DNA from 4 places in the Micromonospora sp. NPDC004704 genome. Region 3 is predicted to be linked to each of the others. Evidence: riboswitches for the same ligand, from Rfam matches in the RefSeq annotation. Region 3 holds a riboswitch; each other region holds the start of a gene.
What was found. Region 3 has a riboswitch for cobalamin ahead of ACWEFB_RS31235 (ribonucleoside-diphosphate reductase subunit alpha). Riboswitches for the same ligand answer to the same signal wherever they lie in the genome.

Region 1 (3,607 bases), on a different contig from region 3:
AGGAGACTGCCGACCGGCACCACGCCCCACGTCGGCGCGGTCAGGCCACCGAAGGGCAGGGCGAGCGTGAGCAGCGCCGCGCCGGCGGCGAGCTGGCAGGTCGCGAGCATGATCGGGGGAATGCCCCGGCCGGTGAGATGACGACCCATGTAGACAAAACTGACGCCATAGCTCGCGGCGGCGGCGAGGCAGGCCAGCCCGCCCCAACTCGCGATGTCACCGGCCGACTCCCAGGGTGTGAAGATCAGCACGGTCCCGGCGAAACCGAGTGCGATGCCCACCCCGCGTCCGACGCTGACCGTCCGGTCCGTCCCCGCCAGTACGGCCACCAGCACCGTCCACAGTGGTGTGGTCGCGTTGAGCACACCCGCGACGTTCGAGCCCACGGTCTGCTCGCCGAACCCCACGAGCGTGTACGGGATCGCGTTGGCGAACAGCGCCGCGACGGCCAGGTGCGCCCAGATGACCCGACGGGTCGGGAAGGGCAGCCTCCGTACCAGGGCGATGGGTGCCAGTACCGCGACTCCGAGCAGGAGCCGGAACAGGACGAGCTGGACCGGGGTGAACCCGTCCAGCGCCAGCTTGATCCAGAGGAAGCCGGACCCCCAGATCAGCGCGAGCAGGGCCAGCCTCAGGACACTTCCGCGACTCAATCCGTCTCCCCGTCCCGGTGCTCGACCTCCGGCAGGTCGCACGCCCCGGCGCCCGCTGCGGGCCCATGATCCATGACGGGTCGGAGGCCGGCTCACCCGAGGACGGCCGGCCCGGCAGTTCGGCCGGCGGCGCCCCGCTCCCCACCATCACCCCACCCGGTCCCGCCGATTCGCCCGAACCAGCGCCCAGGTTGCCAGCGGCACCCCGATCCCGCCGAACAGGGTCACTCCCAGCAACAGGTACGCCGTGTCGTGGTTCTCACCGGCGCGGGCGTCGTTGACGTCGGCTTGCGGGTCCTGCGGGTCGTACACGATCGGCACCTCGTCGCCGAGCGCCGGAGGGGGACCGGGCGCCTCGTCGCCCTGACCGATCAACGCCCGCACCTGCCGGCCGTCGGACGTACGGAACTCGACCTCGGTCCGATTGGCCCTGCCCGCATCGACTTCCACCACCCGGGCGGTGGTTCGTTCACCGTGATCCCGCAACGCGTTGTCGTTGCGCCACACCTGGACCGTGGCGATCGCGAACCCGACGATCACCACGATCCCGAGACCGACGAAGAGCGGCACCGGTGGCCGCCGACGTTCCCCGAAGAATGCCATGGCCATCGATTACCCGGTCGGTACGGAAGACGAACCGGGCACGGCGCGGTCGCGGTGGTCACGTTGACGACGGACCGGTCGGTGGGACAGCATGGCCTGCACGAGCGGTGCGCGGAGGAACCCGGTGCGAGTCCGGGGCGGTCCCGCCACTGTGACCGGGGAGCGACCCCTCACGTACGGGCCACGGCCGAGCGGCCGGAAGGTCGAGGGGGAGCGTCGATCCGGGAGTCAGGAGACTCCGACCGCTCGGTGACACCCAGCCACACGCGGGCGTGGATACCCGCGGAAGGGACTTGAGCATGGCTTCTGCGCGCCTGAGCGGGCGATGACCCCGCCGTACCCGTTCTCTGCCGTCGTCGGCCTGGCCGAACTGCGACTGGCCCTGCTGCTCAACGCGGTCTCCCCGGCGATCGGCGGGGTGCTGGTCCGGGGTGAGAAGGGCACCGCCAAGTCGACGATCGTCCGGGCGCTCGCCGCGCTGCTGCCCGACGTCGACGTCGTCCCCGGCTGCCGGTTCGCCTGTGACCCGGCCAACCCGGACGCGGACTGCCCGGACGGCCCGCACGAACCGGGGGCGGTCGGCCAGCGGCGCCGCGCCACCCTGGTCGAGCTGCCGGTCGGCGCCACCGAGGACCGGGTGGTCGGCACCCTCGACCTGCAACGTGCCCTGGCCGACGGGATCAAGGCGTACGAGCCGGGGCTGCTCGCCGCCGCCCATCGCGGGGTGCTCTACGTCGACGAGGTCAACCTGCTGCCGGACCATCTGGTGGACCTGCTGCTGGACGCCGCCGCGATGGGTCGGGCGCACGTCGAACGCGACGGGGTGTCGGTCAAGCACGCGGCCCGGTTCCTGCTCGTCGGCACGATGAACCCGGAGGAGGGCGAACCCCGCCCCCAGCTCGTGGACCGGTTCGGGCTGGTGGTCGCGGTCACCGCGCCCCGCGAGACGGCCCCCCGGGCCGAGGTGGTCCGGCGGAGGCTCGCGTACGAGACGGATCCGGTGGGCTTCGCGGCGCGCTGGATCGACGAGGATGCCGTACTCGCCGAGCGGATCGCGGTCGCCCGTCGACGGCTGCCCGGAGTGCGGCTGCCCGACCACGAACTGGACCGGATCGCCACCATCTGCCTCGCGTACGGGGTGGACGGGCTGCGCGCCGACATCGTGGTGGCCCGGACGGCGGTGGCGCTCGCCGCGTGGCACGACCGGGACGTGGTGACCGCCGACGACGTGGCCGCCGCGGCCAGGCTCGCCCTGCCGCACCGCCGCCGCCGGGACCCGCTCGACCCGCCCGGCGCCGACCAGGAGAAACTCGAGGAGTTGCTGCGGGAGCACGGCGCGGACGCCGATCCGGAGCCCGACCCGCCGGCCGGACCCGACGACGACCCGGACGGAGGGCCGCCCGACGGTCCGCCGGAGGGACCCGGCGGTGGCCCGCCACCGGGTGGACCCGACCGGGGGCCGGACACATCCGACGGGCCGCCCCCGCCGACCACCGGACCGGAGCAGACCGACCCGGCCGAACAACCCGTACCGGAGCAGCGGACGGAGGAGCAGACGACGGAACAGCCGACCGCCGGGAACCAGCCGACGGTCGCGGCGACGAGCCCGTACCGGACTCGCGCCCTGGCCGTACGCGGACGGGGGACCGGCGCGCACACCGGCCGACGCTCCCCGGCGTACGCCCGGCGGGGTCGGGTGGTCGGGGCCCGGCTGCCGGCCGGCCGGCTGACCAGCCTGCACCTGCCCGCCACCCTGCTGGCCGCCGCCCGGCGCGGAGCCCGCACGGTGACGGCCTCGGATCTGCGCGAGGCGGTGCACGTCGGGCGGGAGGCGAACCTGGTGCTCTTCGTGGTGGACGCCTCCGGGTCGATGGCGGCGCGCCGCCGGATGCGGGTGGTGAAGACCGCCGTCCTGTCCCTGCTGCGCGACGCCTACCAGCGGCGGGACAAGATCGGCATGATCACGTTCCGGGGTACCGGGGCGAGTACGGTGCTGGAACCGACCGCCAGCCACGAGGTCGGTGTGCTGCGCCTGGCCGAACTGCGCACCGGTGGCCGTACCCCGCTCGCCGCCGGGCTGCGCCAGGCGGCCCGGACCCTGGAGTCCGAACGCCGCCGCGACCCGCGCCGCCGGCCGCTGCTGGTGGTGGTGACCGACGGTCGGGCGACCAGCGGTCCGGACCCGTTGACCGTGGTGCCGTCGCTGGCCGACGTCGCCTCCGTGGTGGTCGACTGCGAGTCGGGGCCGATCCGGCTCGGGCTGGCCCGGCGGCTCGCCACCGCGCTCGACGCCGACTGCGTCCCGCTGGACGCGCTGCACACTCTCGGAAAGGCGGCCTGAGATGCCCCAG
Region 2 (3,607 bases), on a different contig from region 3:
AGGTCCAGACCGCGCAGCCCGGACCCGCCGATCACCACCAGTACGGCGCGCCCGCCGCTGCCGGTGGCCGGGATCAGTCCGGCGGGGGTGTAGACGGTGCTGGCCCCGGTGCGGCGCCCGTCGTACCCGTGTCCGGGTGGTGGCCCGTCGGCCCGCCACCGGATCCGGCCGGTACGGGCGTCCAGCGCGACCAGGTCGCCGTCCGACCAGCGGCTGACCACGGTGGTCCCGCTGGCCACGATGCCGATCAGCTCGGCCGGCCAGCGCCGGTAGGACCAGTACGGCGTGCGCCGGGTCCGGGCGTCGACCGGCTCGTCGGCGCGGATCTGGCGGGTGGTGGCGTAGACCCGCAGCCGGCCGTCCACGATCAGCGGGGCGGACGCGAGCGTGCCGACCACCCCGGTCGCCGCCCGCACCGGGGCCGGATAGTCGGCGCGGGCGGGGGTGAGCACCTCGGCGGGGGCGAGCACGCGGAAGGTGACCACGGCTGCCGCCGCGACGACCAGCACCGCCACCAGCGCGACCACTGCCGGCCGGCGCCGGCCCCACACGCGGCCCCGCGATCGCATCCAGTACCTCCGCTGGGCACCCTACCGAGACAGCCCCGACGTGCGGCTGGCAGGTCAGGCGGCAGCAGCCGGGTCACCGCGATGATCATGATTGGTTGAGGTGACCACGGCGGCCAGGTCGGCGAGGTCACGACGCAACGCGCCCTCGACGGTACGGGCGGCAAGTCCGCCGAACACCAGCGCGAGCAGGCGCGCGTACGGTGCCGTGACCGCGCCCTCCTGCACCACGCTGACCGCGGTCCAGCCACCGCGCCGCCGCCGACGCCGTCCCTGCACCGGAGTGAAGGTGTACGCGGTCCGGTAGTCGACGCCTACGCCGGACGAGCTGACAGTGAGCCGGTGCGGTGGGCTGAACTCCTCCACCCGGAACTCCTCCAGCAACTCGGTGCCGTCCGGCAGATGGTGACTCTCCCGCCAGACCGTGCCGACCCGCGTCGGACCGGGGGTGAGCACCTCGATCCCGCTGATCGTGGAGAGCCAGTCGGATCGGCCGGGCAGGTCGGTGAAGACCCGCCACAACTCCTCGGCGGACGCCTGCACCAGCCGGGTCACCGCTACCGTCGCCATCACACCTCCCGAACCTCCACCGTACGGGGGGTGACCGACCATTAACGCGAACATTCGCGGAAGGCGACGAGAACGTGACCCGAGTGACGATCGAACCCGCCGCGCTCGGATCCGGAAGCCGTCCCCGCTAGGGTTCGGACCGGCACGAACTGTTGCGAGGTGCCCCGCGCGAGCGGGGAGAATCGGGAAGCCGGTGTGATTCCGGCACGGGCCCGCCGCGGTGACCGGGGAGCTGCCACCCACGCGTACGAGACGCAGCCACTGGCCCTGAAAAGGGCTGGGAAGGCGGGTGACCAGCGCAGATCCGGAAGTCGAAGACCGGCCTCGCTGTCACCAGCCCCTCTGTGGGGGCGCGAGCGCAGCGGGAGCCTGCCTTGGACACCGATCTCTACGACGTCATCCACCGTCGCCGGGACGTACGCGCCCAGTTCACCGGTGCCCCGATCCCGGACGAGGTGCTGCACCGCGTCCTGACGGCGGCGCACGCCGCGCCGAGTGTGGGGCTGTCCCAGCCCTGGGACTTCGTCCTGGTCCGGGATCCGGACCTGCGGCAGGAGTTCCACCGGCACGTGGAGCGCGAGCGGGACACCTTCGCGTCCACTCTGGACGCCGACGCCGCCGAACGTTTCGCCCGGATCAAAATCGACGGCGTACGCGAGTCGACCCTGTCGATCGTGGTCACGTACGACCCGGAGCGGGGTGGACCGGCCGTGCTCGGTCGGCACGCGATCGCCGACGCCGGTCTCTACTCGGTCTGCCTGGCGATCCAGAACCTGTGGCTGGCCGCCAGTGCCGAGCGGCTCGGGGTCGGCTGGGTGTCGTTCTACCGGGAGCCGTTCCTGCGTGAGCTGCTCGGCATCCCCGCCACCATCCGCCCGGTCGCCTGGCTCTGCCTCGGCCCGGTGACCCACTTCGAGCAGACCCCCGACCTGGAACGACACGGCTGGCGTCAACGCCGCCCGTTGTCGGCCGCGATCCACCAGGACCGCTGGCGTCCCTCCGTCTGATCCTCTCCGGGCCTTGCCTCCACTGGGGACCCGCCCGCATACTTTGCATTGCAGAGTAAATCACTGTTGCAGAGTTGAGGAGGGGCCATGGGCCCGGTTGACACGGGGGAAGCCGAACGGACACTGGTCGAACTGAGGCGACTACGCCGACGCACCCATGCCCGCACCCACGCCGGGGCCTGGCTACCGGCAGCGGGTGTAGCGGCCCTGCTGCTGCTGAGCATCACCCTCTACCGCTACCCGTTCGAGCCGGCGTACGCGATCACCGCCGAGTACCCGTACTGGGCCGGGCTGCCTGACCAGCAGCGCAGCGCGCTCGCGTCGTACCTGTTCTGGTTCCTCGGCACGCCGCTGCTGATCGCGGCAACCGCAGCCTGGTACCGGTGGCGCTCCCGCCAACTGGGGCTCCGGGTGGCCTGGTGGCCGTTCGCGGGAACCGCCCTGGGCGTCCTGGTGCTGCTCGCGATACTCGCGGCGGTGCCGAAGGGCCCGCCGTCCGACGACCTGATCGCCGACTCCGGCTTCTGGTGGCAGGGACTGCTGACCCCGCTGGTGCCGATCGCGTTCGCCGTACTCGCGCTGGCCTGGGGCGAACGCAGTCGCACCCTCGCGGCGACCGGAGTGTGGATCATCCTGCTGGCAAGCTGGCTGTGCGGGACCTTCCCGCTGGGGCGCCTCCCGGCCTGGGTGTTCGTGCTGCTCGACGGCAACCCGGACGCGCTCGGTGGCCAACTGGCCCTCCGACCGGGCCACTATCTTGTGCTGATGGCACTGCCGCTGGTCATCTTCGCCGCCGTACGCGCCCGGCGGTCCCGGAGGTATGCCGGTGAGTGACCCGCAGGCGCCGCATCCGTCGCTAGCGCTGGACGACACCGTCCACCAACGCGTACGCCTGGGCATCCTCACCGTGCTCAGCGCGACCCAGGAGTGCAAGTTCGCCACCCTGCGGGACGAACTCGGGCTCACCGACGGCAACCTGAACCGGCACCTGCGGATCCTGGAACAGGCCGAGTTGTTGCAGGTGATTAAGGGTTACGAGGCGCGCCGCCCCTGTACCTGGCTCCGGCTCACCCGGCAGGGGCGGGCCGCCCTACGGGCAGAGGTCGCCGCCCTGGAACAACTCGTCAGCCGAATCCGCAGCGCCCCGGACCCCACCGACCCCGGCACGATCAACTCGGACGCGGGCTCCACCGGCCCGGCACAATCCTGAGACCGCCTGCGCTGTGCAGGGCCTTTCACAGCGGATTGGCAAAGTTTCACTCAAACCCCCGGTTTGCCTGTCACAGCTAAACGTGGGTTTGTCGGCAAACTTCCACTGTCCAGAGACGCGTCCCGACACAAGGGCACCTGAGCCCACTACAAGACGTACGTCGAGGATCCGGAGCTGCAAGTTCCCCAGCAGGCGGCAGCAGCACGCGTACGGGCAACCATGATCATTGCGCGCTGAGCTGTTCTCATGACCAC
Region 3 (3,607 bases):
AGTAGTTGATGTCGATCACCCGGTCGAGGAAGAGCACGGCCGTACGTACCGTCTCGCGCAGTCGCTCCCAGTTGATGTCGTCGCCCGCGACGTGCGCGGCCAGGTTGATCGAGCCGAGGTTGCAGACCGCCGTCTCGCCGTCGCTGGAGACCTCGACGATCTCGGTGCAGAGGTTCGACAGGTGTACCACGTTGCCGGGCTCGGCGGTCTGGTTGCAAAGCCGGTTCGACGGGTCCTTGAACGTCATCCACCCGTTGCCGGTCTGGGCCAGGGTCCGCATCATCCGCCCGTACAGGTCACGGGCCCTGACCTGGCGGACGAACCGGCCGGCGGCCTCGGCGGACCGGTAGGCGGCGTCGAACTCGTCGCCCCACAGGTCGGGCAGCTCGGGCACCTCGGCCGGGTCGAACAGCGACCAGGTCTCGTCGGCCTCGACCCGGCGCATGAACTCGTCCGGGATCCAGTTGGCCAGGTTGAGGTTGTGCGTACGCCGGGCGTCCTCACCGGTGTTGTCCCGCAGCTCGAGGAACTCCTCGATGTCCGGGTGCCACGGTTCCAGATAGACACAGGCCGCGCCCTTGCGCCTGCCTCCCTGGTTGACCGCCGCCACGCTCGCGTCCAGCGTCCGCAGCCACGGCACGATCCCGTTCGACAGCCCGTTCGTGCCACGGATCAGCGCACCCCGGGAACGCACCCGCGACCAGGCGATCCCGATCCCGCCGGCGAACTTCGACAGCTTCGCCACCTGGGCGTACCGGTCGTAGATCGAGTCGAGTTCGTCGCGGGGCGAGTCGACCAGGAAACAGGACGACATCTGGGTGTGCGCGGTGCCGGAGTTGAACAGCGTCGGGGAACTCGGCAGGTAGGCGAGAGACGACATCAACCGGTAGAACCCGATCGCCTCACCCGGCGTACGGGACAGGCCGCAGGCGACCCGCAGCAGCCAGTACTGCGGTGTCTCCAGCACCAGCCGGCCGGTCGGGTGCCGTAGCAGGTAACGGTCGTGGACCGTACGCAGCCCGAAGTACTCGAAACGCAGGTCGGCGGTGGGGTCGATGGCATCGTCGAGCTTGCGGGCGTTGATCGCGACGAACTGCGCCGTGTCGTCGCCGATCAGCCCGAGTTCGTGGCCGAGGCGGATCGCCTGGCTGAACGACGCGATGCCCTGGCCGCGTACCTCCTTGTCGACGTATCCGGCCAGGAGTCGGGCCGCGAGCCGGGAGTACTGGGGTTCCTCGCCGATCATCTCGGCGGCGGTCTGGATCGACAACCGGACCAGTTCGGCCGTGGTCGCCCCGTCGTAGAGTCCGCTGATCGTCCGGGTCGCCACCCGCAGCGGGTCGATGTCGTCGAGGTCGTCCGCCCATCGCTCCACCGCCCGGACGATCTTGTTCACGTCGACCGGCTCGAGCGCCGTTGCGCTTGCGCACCTGCATCTGCGTACGCCGCTGTCCCGGCGCGGGCGGATCGCCGTCCGCCGTCGTGCCGTCCGGCACCAACTCTGTGACCGTCACCTGTCGCTCCTCGTGCTCGTCGCCGACGAGGTCCGGAGTGCGCGCAGGCAGGCAGGGACGCACGCGAGGGCGCGCGTCTGTGCCGTCGGCCGTCCCGCGCGGCCTCGGACCGCCGCGCACGGATGGCCCGGCGCGGCGCGGCTGGCAGGTCTTCGGACTCATGGGCGCGGTCACGGGAACCCGTGACCCCCTACTGACCGTCGCTTCCCAGGCCACCCGGCAGAGGCCGGTTGTCTCCCAGTGCTGTGTGACGGTTGTCGTTCCCACTCACCGCTGCGGGGCAGTCCCGGACTTCCACCGGGTTCCCTCTTGCCTCAGCCGGGTTGGATGCCCGGCTGAACCAGTCGCGCCACAGACTATATATGGGGGAGGGCTGGACACCGAACACCAGATGTCGTGTCGGTGTGTTGGTAAGTGCGGACCCGGTAGCGTCCATCGAGGTTGGTCGCCCGGACTCCGCGTACGCCCACCGCACCGTCCGTAATGGTCCCTGCCGGCACGTCGCGGCCCGGGCAGTGGACCCCGGCGTACGTCACTGAGCGCTACCGGTCAGAGAGGGAAGGGGACGCCGGTGAGGCGTTCGCTGTCGGCCCACAGCCGCCTGCCCTCGGCCGGGTCGTCGGCGCCGCGCGGCAGGGCGACCGGTTTCGGCGTGCCGGCGGTCTGGTTGCGGGAGGCGGGGCCGATGAACGCGCCGGCGTGGACGTCGGGGCTGGTCGCGGCGTAGAGGCTGGGCCACGCGGCGCCCTCCGGCGAGCCCATCAGGAACCTCTCCATCACCCCGCTGAGCGCCCGGAGGAGCGCACCTCGGGTGTGCTGTTGGAGGTTGGTCATGGCGGCGCCGGGGTGGATCACCACGGGGGTGATGGTCGTCCCGGCGAGGCGGCGGGCGAGTTCCCGGGTGAAGACGACGTTGGCGCGCTTGGACTTCGCGTACGCGGCCATCGGGCGGTAGCGTTCCTCGCTCATCAGGTCGGTCAGTGCCCCGCTGCGCCAGGTCGCGGCGATCGCGCTGACCGTCACGATCCGGGCCGCGGGGGAGCGCTGTAGGGCGGGCAGGACCTGGGCGGTGAGCGCGAAGTGGCCGAGGTGGTTGGTGCCGAAGGTCAGCTCGAACCCGTTCGTGGTCGTCCGGCGTTCCGGGATGTTCATCACCCCGGCGTTGTTGACCAGCAGGTCGAGGGTCTCGGTCGCGGTGACCCGCTCGGCCGCCTCCCTGACCGAGGCCAGGTCACCCAGATCCAGGACCAGGGTTTCCAGGTCCGCCTGCGGCAGTTCGGCGCGCAGCGTACGGACCGCGTCGTCGAGCCGTGCCCGGCTCCGCCCGGCCAGGATCACCCGTGCCCCGTGCCGGGCGAGGACCCGTGCCGTTTCCAGCCCGATTCCGCTGTTCGCGCCCGTGATGAGGGCGGTACGCCCGGTCTGGTCGGGGATCGCCTCGGGAGTCCAGTGATCGTGGTTCGGCATCGCGCTCCTCCTTCGTAGTGAACATTCATTCAGTAAGGCGACGATATCCACGGTCGAGGCGGCTTGTCAAATGAATGTTCAGTAGGCAAGCTGGGAGCATGAGTACCCGTGACCCGGAGACCAAACGTCAGCGCCTGCTGGAGGCGGCCCTGTCGGAGTTCGCCGCGTACGGCCTGGCCGGGGCGCGGGTCGACCGGCTCGCCAAGCGGGCGGGGATCAGCGCCGGCCTCGTCTACTCGTTCTACGAGAACAAGGAGGGCCTGTTCGAGGCGGTTTTCGACGCGATCGTCGAGCAGGTGGTCGCGGGGGTCCCGATGGACGCCGACGACCTGGGCGAGTACGCCGCACGCCTCTACGACGGCGGGCTGGCCCACCCCGAGGTGATGCGGTTCGTGGCCTGGTACGAGCTGGAGCGCGGCGACTCGGCCGGCCGGCGGGCGTCCACCTCCGCCGCGATGAAGCAGAAGGTCGACGCGGTGGCGGACGCCCAGCGTCGGGGCGTCGTCACCGACCGGTTCACCGCCGGGCAGATCCTGGCCCTGGTGCAGAACCTCGCCAACATGTGGCAGATGCAGGGCGCCGACTTCCTGGAGCTCGTACCCGAGCAGACCCGGCGTACGACGATC
Region 4 (3,607 bases), on a different contig from region 3:
GTCGATGGTGGCCAGCACCTCGACATGCCGGTCCGCCGGCCGTCCGCAGCGCCGCTCGCAACCGACCCAGTGCACCGGCAGGTCGCCCGTGCCCGGCGACGCCGAGGCGTGCACCAGGGTGGCGTCGGTCCGTACGTTCGCGAGCGCCTTCGCGCAGCCGGGCTGCCCGGCGCAGCCGGTCACCCCGACCCAACCGGCGGTGGCATCCGCCACCAGACCCTCGGCGGCAAGTGTCGCCAGCCGGCGCTCAGCCTCGCCGGTGCTCAGATCGGGTACCACGACGGTCCGCCACGGAGTGATGTTGATCTCGTCGCTGCCCGTACCGGCGGCTGCCGTGAGCGCGGCGAGTTGGGCTCCGGTGAGCCGGCCGAGCGGCACCACCAGCGCCAGCGCCACCCGCCCGTCGACCTGGGTCACCGGCCCGACCGGTGCCCGCGTCGGCGACTCGGGGATTGTCAGATCGCCGGGCGGCATGAGCAGCGCCGGGTCGAGAGCCGCACGCAGGCGGGCGGTGACCCTCGGTACGCCGTGGTCGAGTTCAGCCAGTCGCCAGGCGGTGCTGTGCTGCGCGGTGGACTCGGCGAGGAACAACCGGGCGGCGAGCAGGGCGGTCGAGGCGGCCTCCGGTGGGCTCACCCGTACTCCCGTGTCGGTGCCGGCCAGGAGCACCGCCACCGCACCCCCGGGTACGGCGAGCAGTCCCACATCCGCCCCGAACCCGGTCACGTCCCCCCGACCGTCGTCGACGGTGAACAGGAACCGACCGGGCAGCCCGGCCAGCGCCGGATCGGCGCAGAGCCCCTCGTCCAGCGCGTCGACCAGTGCCCGGACGTCGACCAGACCCCCACCCACCCGACCACTGAGTACGGAAGCGATGACGTTGCGTACGCGTTCGTGGCTCTCCGACGGCAGCAGCCCCGCCTCGTACAACCGGGCGGCCAGCTCCCGCTCCGCACCCGCCCGCAGGCCACGGAGCTGCACGTTGCCGCGTGAGGTCAGCTCCAGGGCGCCGTCGGCGAGGTCGGTCGTGGCGGCGGCCAGCGCGTCGAGCTGGTCGGCGTGCAGCCGCCCACCGGGCACCCGTACCCGGGCCAGGTTGCCGTCGGCGGCGGCATGTACGCGTCTCGTCCCCGGACAGGCGTCCGGTGCCGACCGCCCTCGTGGTGACCACACCCGGCGGATACTACGGCCTGCGCAGCTGCACCCCTGTCGGGTACCGCTTGACGAACGGGGGTCCGACTCGTGAGAGTGAGAACCGCTGAACGCGGCGACAGGTGGAGGAAGCCGGTGTGATCCCGGCGCGGTCCCGCCACTGTTACCGGGGAGCGGACCCCGACACGGTCACGGCCCACACGGGCGGGAAGACCGGGGCGAGCGACGATCCGGGAGCCAGGAGACTCCGGGTCACCGCGCGGCACGGCACGGACCCGACAGGTCCGCGCCTCGCCGCAACCGACGAACCCGGGGCGCGGACCCCGAGGGAGGAACCACCATGTCACGCCACGCCCTGCGCGGTGCCCGATGATCCTGCTCCTCTCCACCTCGGACACCGACCTGCTCAGCGGACGGGCCAGTGGCGCCGACTTCCGGTTGGCCAACCCGGCCCGTACCTCGGTCGAGGACCTGCCCGCCCTGCTCGACGGCGTCGACCTCGTGGTCGTACGCATCCTCGGCGGCTACCGCGCCTGGGAGGAAGGGCTGGACGCGCTGCTGGCCGGGGCGCTGCCGGTCGTACTCCTCGGTGGTGAACAGGCACCGGACGCGGAGCTGATGCGCCGCTCGACCGTGCCCGCCGGGGTAGCCGCGGAAGCCCACGCCTACCTCGCGCACGGCGGCCCGGCGAACCTCACCGAGCTGCACCGGTTCCTCTCCGACACGATCCTGCTCACCGGGTACGGCTTCGCCCCGCCGGTGCCGACCCCCGAATGGGGGCGGCTGGAGCGCGCGGCCCGCAACAGCGACGGGCCGGTGATCGGCGTCCTCTACTACCGGGCCCACCACGTCGCCGGCAACACCGCGTTCGTCGAGACGCTCTGCACCGCGATCGAGGACGCCGGTGGTCGCCCGCTGCCGGTCTACTGCGCCTCGCTGCGCAGCCCCCAGGCGGCCCTGCTGGAGACCCTCGGCGAGGCGGACGCACTGGTCGTGACCGTGCTCGCCGCCGGTGGCACCCGCCCGGCCGACGCCGGTGCCGGTGGCGACGACGAGGCGTGGGACGTCGGCGCGCTCGCCGCCCTCGACGTGCCGATCCTCCAGGGGCTCTGCCTGACCAGCAGCCGCGCCGTCTGGGCGGACAACGACGACGGTCTCTCCCCGCTGGACACCGCCACCCAGGTCGCCATCCCCGAGTTCGACGGCCGGATCATCACCGTCCCGTTCTCGTTCAAGGAGATCGACGCTGACGGGCTGACCGTCTACGTGGCCGACCCGGAACGGTCCGCCCGGGTCGCCGGCATCGCGGTCCGGCACGGGTCGCTGCGACACATCCCGCCGGCCGACCGCCGGATCGTCCTGATGCTGTCGGCGTACCCGACCAAGCACGCCCGGATCGGCAACGCCGTCGGCCTCGACACCCCGGCCAGCGTCGTCCGGCTGCTCAGCGCCATGCGCGACCAGGGGTACGACATCGGCCCCGCCGACGGACCCGACGCGTTCCCCGGAGTGACCGCCGGTGACGGTGACGCCCTGGTGCACGCGCTGATCGCCGCCGGTGGCCAGGATCTCAACTGGCTCACCGAGGAACAGCTCGAAGCCAACCCGATCCGGATCCCGGCCAGCCGCTACCGGGCCTGGTACGACACCCTCCCCGCCGAGCTGCGCGAGGGCATGGAACGGCACTGGGGACCGGCGCCCGGTGAACTGTTCGTCGACACCTCCCGCGACCCCGACGGCGAGATCGTGCTCGCCGCGCTGCGGTCCGGCAACACCGTGGTGATGGTCCAACCGCCGCGCGGTTTCGGGGAGAACCCGGTCGCCATCTACCACGACCCGGACCTGCCGCCGAGCCACCACTACCTGGCCGCGTACCGGTGGCTGGCCGACGAGTTCGGCGCGCACGCGATGGTGCACGTCGGCAAGCACGGCAACCTGGAGTGGCTGCCCGGCAAGACGCTCGGCATGTCCGCCGCCTGCGGGTCCGACGCCGCCCTCGGCGACCTGCCCCTGATCTACCCGTTCCTGGTCAACGACCCCGGTGAGGGGACCCAGGCCAAGCGGCGGGCGCACGCCACCCTGGTCGACCACCTGATCCCGCCGATGGCCCGCGCCGACAGCTACGGCGACATCGCCCGGCTGGAGCAGCTCCTCGACGAGCACGCCAACATCGCCGCCCTGGACCCGGCGAAGCTGCCGGCGATCCGGGCCCAGATCTGGACCCTGATCCAGGCCGCCAAGCTCGACCACGACCTCGGCCTGTCGGACCGGCCGCACGACGCCGAGTTCGACGAGTTCATCCTGCACGTCGACGGCTGGCTCTGCGAGGTCAAGGACGTACAGATCCGCGACGGGCTGCACGTGCTCGGGGTGGCGCCGAGTGGGCAGAACCGGGTCGACCTGGTGCTCGCGATGCTCCGCGCCCGGCAGATGTGGGCCGGTCAGGTCGCCGCCC

Region 1: linked by a shared signal. The riboswitch ahead of ACWEFB_RS28605 (VWA domain-containing protein) and the one ahead of ACWEFB_RS31235 (ribonucleoside-diphosphate reductase subunit alpha) in region 3 are both predicted to bind cobalamin.
Region 2: linked by a shared signal. The riboswitch ahead of bluB (5,6-dimethylbenzimidazole synthase) and the one ahead of ACWEFB_RS31235 (ribonucleoside-diphosphate reductase subunit alpha) in region 3 are both predicted to bind cobalamin.
Region 4: linked by a shared signal. The riboswitch ahead of cobN (cobaltochelatase subunit CobN) and the one ahead of ACWEFB_RS31235 (ribonucleoside-diphosphate reductase subunit alpha) in region 3 are both predicted to bind cobalamin.

Annotation. Positions count from the first base shown of each region.
Region 1 is NZ_JBSGCD010000027.1:36,510-40,116, forward strand. It holds gene ACWEFB_RS28595 (DMT family transporter) at 1-653, opposite strand, end outside; gene ACWEFB_RS28600 (DUF3592 domain-containing protein) at 801-1,256, opposite strand; cobalamin riboswitch at 1,372-1,494, shown strand; gene ACWEFB_RS28605 (VWA domain-containing protein) at 1,582-3,597, shown strand; gene cobO (cob(I)yrinic acid a,c-diamide adenosyltransferase) at 3,599-3,607, shown strand, end outside.
Region 2 is NZ_JBSGCD010000005.1:304,871-308,477, reverse strand. It holds gene ACWEFB_RS09635 (outer membrane protein assembly factor BamB family protein) at 1-569, opposite strand, end outside; gene ACWEFB_RS09630 (SRPBCC family protein) at 624-1,136, opposite strand; cobalamin riboswitch at 1,280-1,477, shown strand; gene bluB (5,6-dimethylbenzimidazole synthase) at 1,511-2,143, shown strand; gene ACWEFB_RS09620 (hypothetical protein) at 2,231-2,977, shown strand; gene ACWEFB_RS09615 (winged helix-turn-helix domain-containing protein) at 2,970-3,353, shown strand.
Region 3 is NZ_JBSGCD010000034.1:22,554-26,160, reverse strand. It holds partial or broken gene ACWEFB_RS31235 (ribonucleoside-diphosphate reductase subunit alpha) at 1-1,460, opposite strand, end outside; cobalamin riboswitch at 1,641-1,874, opposite strand; gene ACWEFB_RS31230 (oxidoreductase) at 2,064-2,981, opposite strand; gene ACWEFB_RS31225 (TetR family transcriptional regulator) at 3,080-3,607, shown strand, end outside.
Region 4 is NZ_JBSGCD010000027.1:59,671-63,277, forward strand. It holds gene cobG (precorrin-3B synthase) at 1-1,173, opposite strand, end outside; cobalamin riboswitch at 1,279-1,399, shown strand; gene cobN (cobaltochelatase subunit CobN) at 1,522-3,607, shown strand, end outside.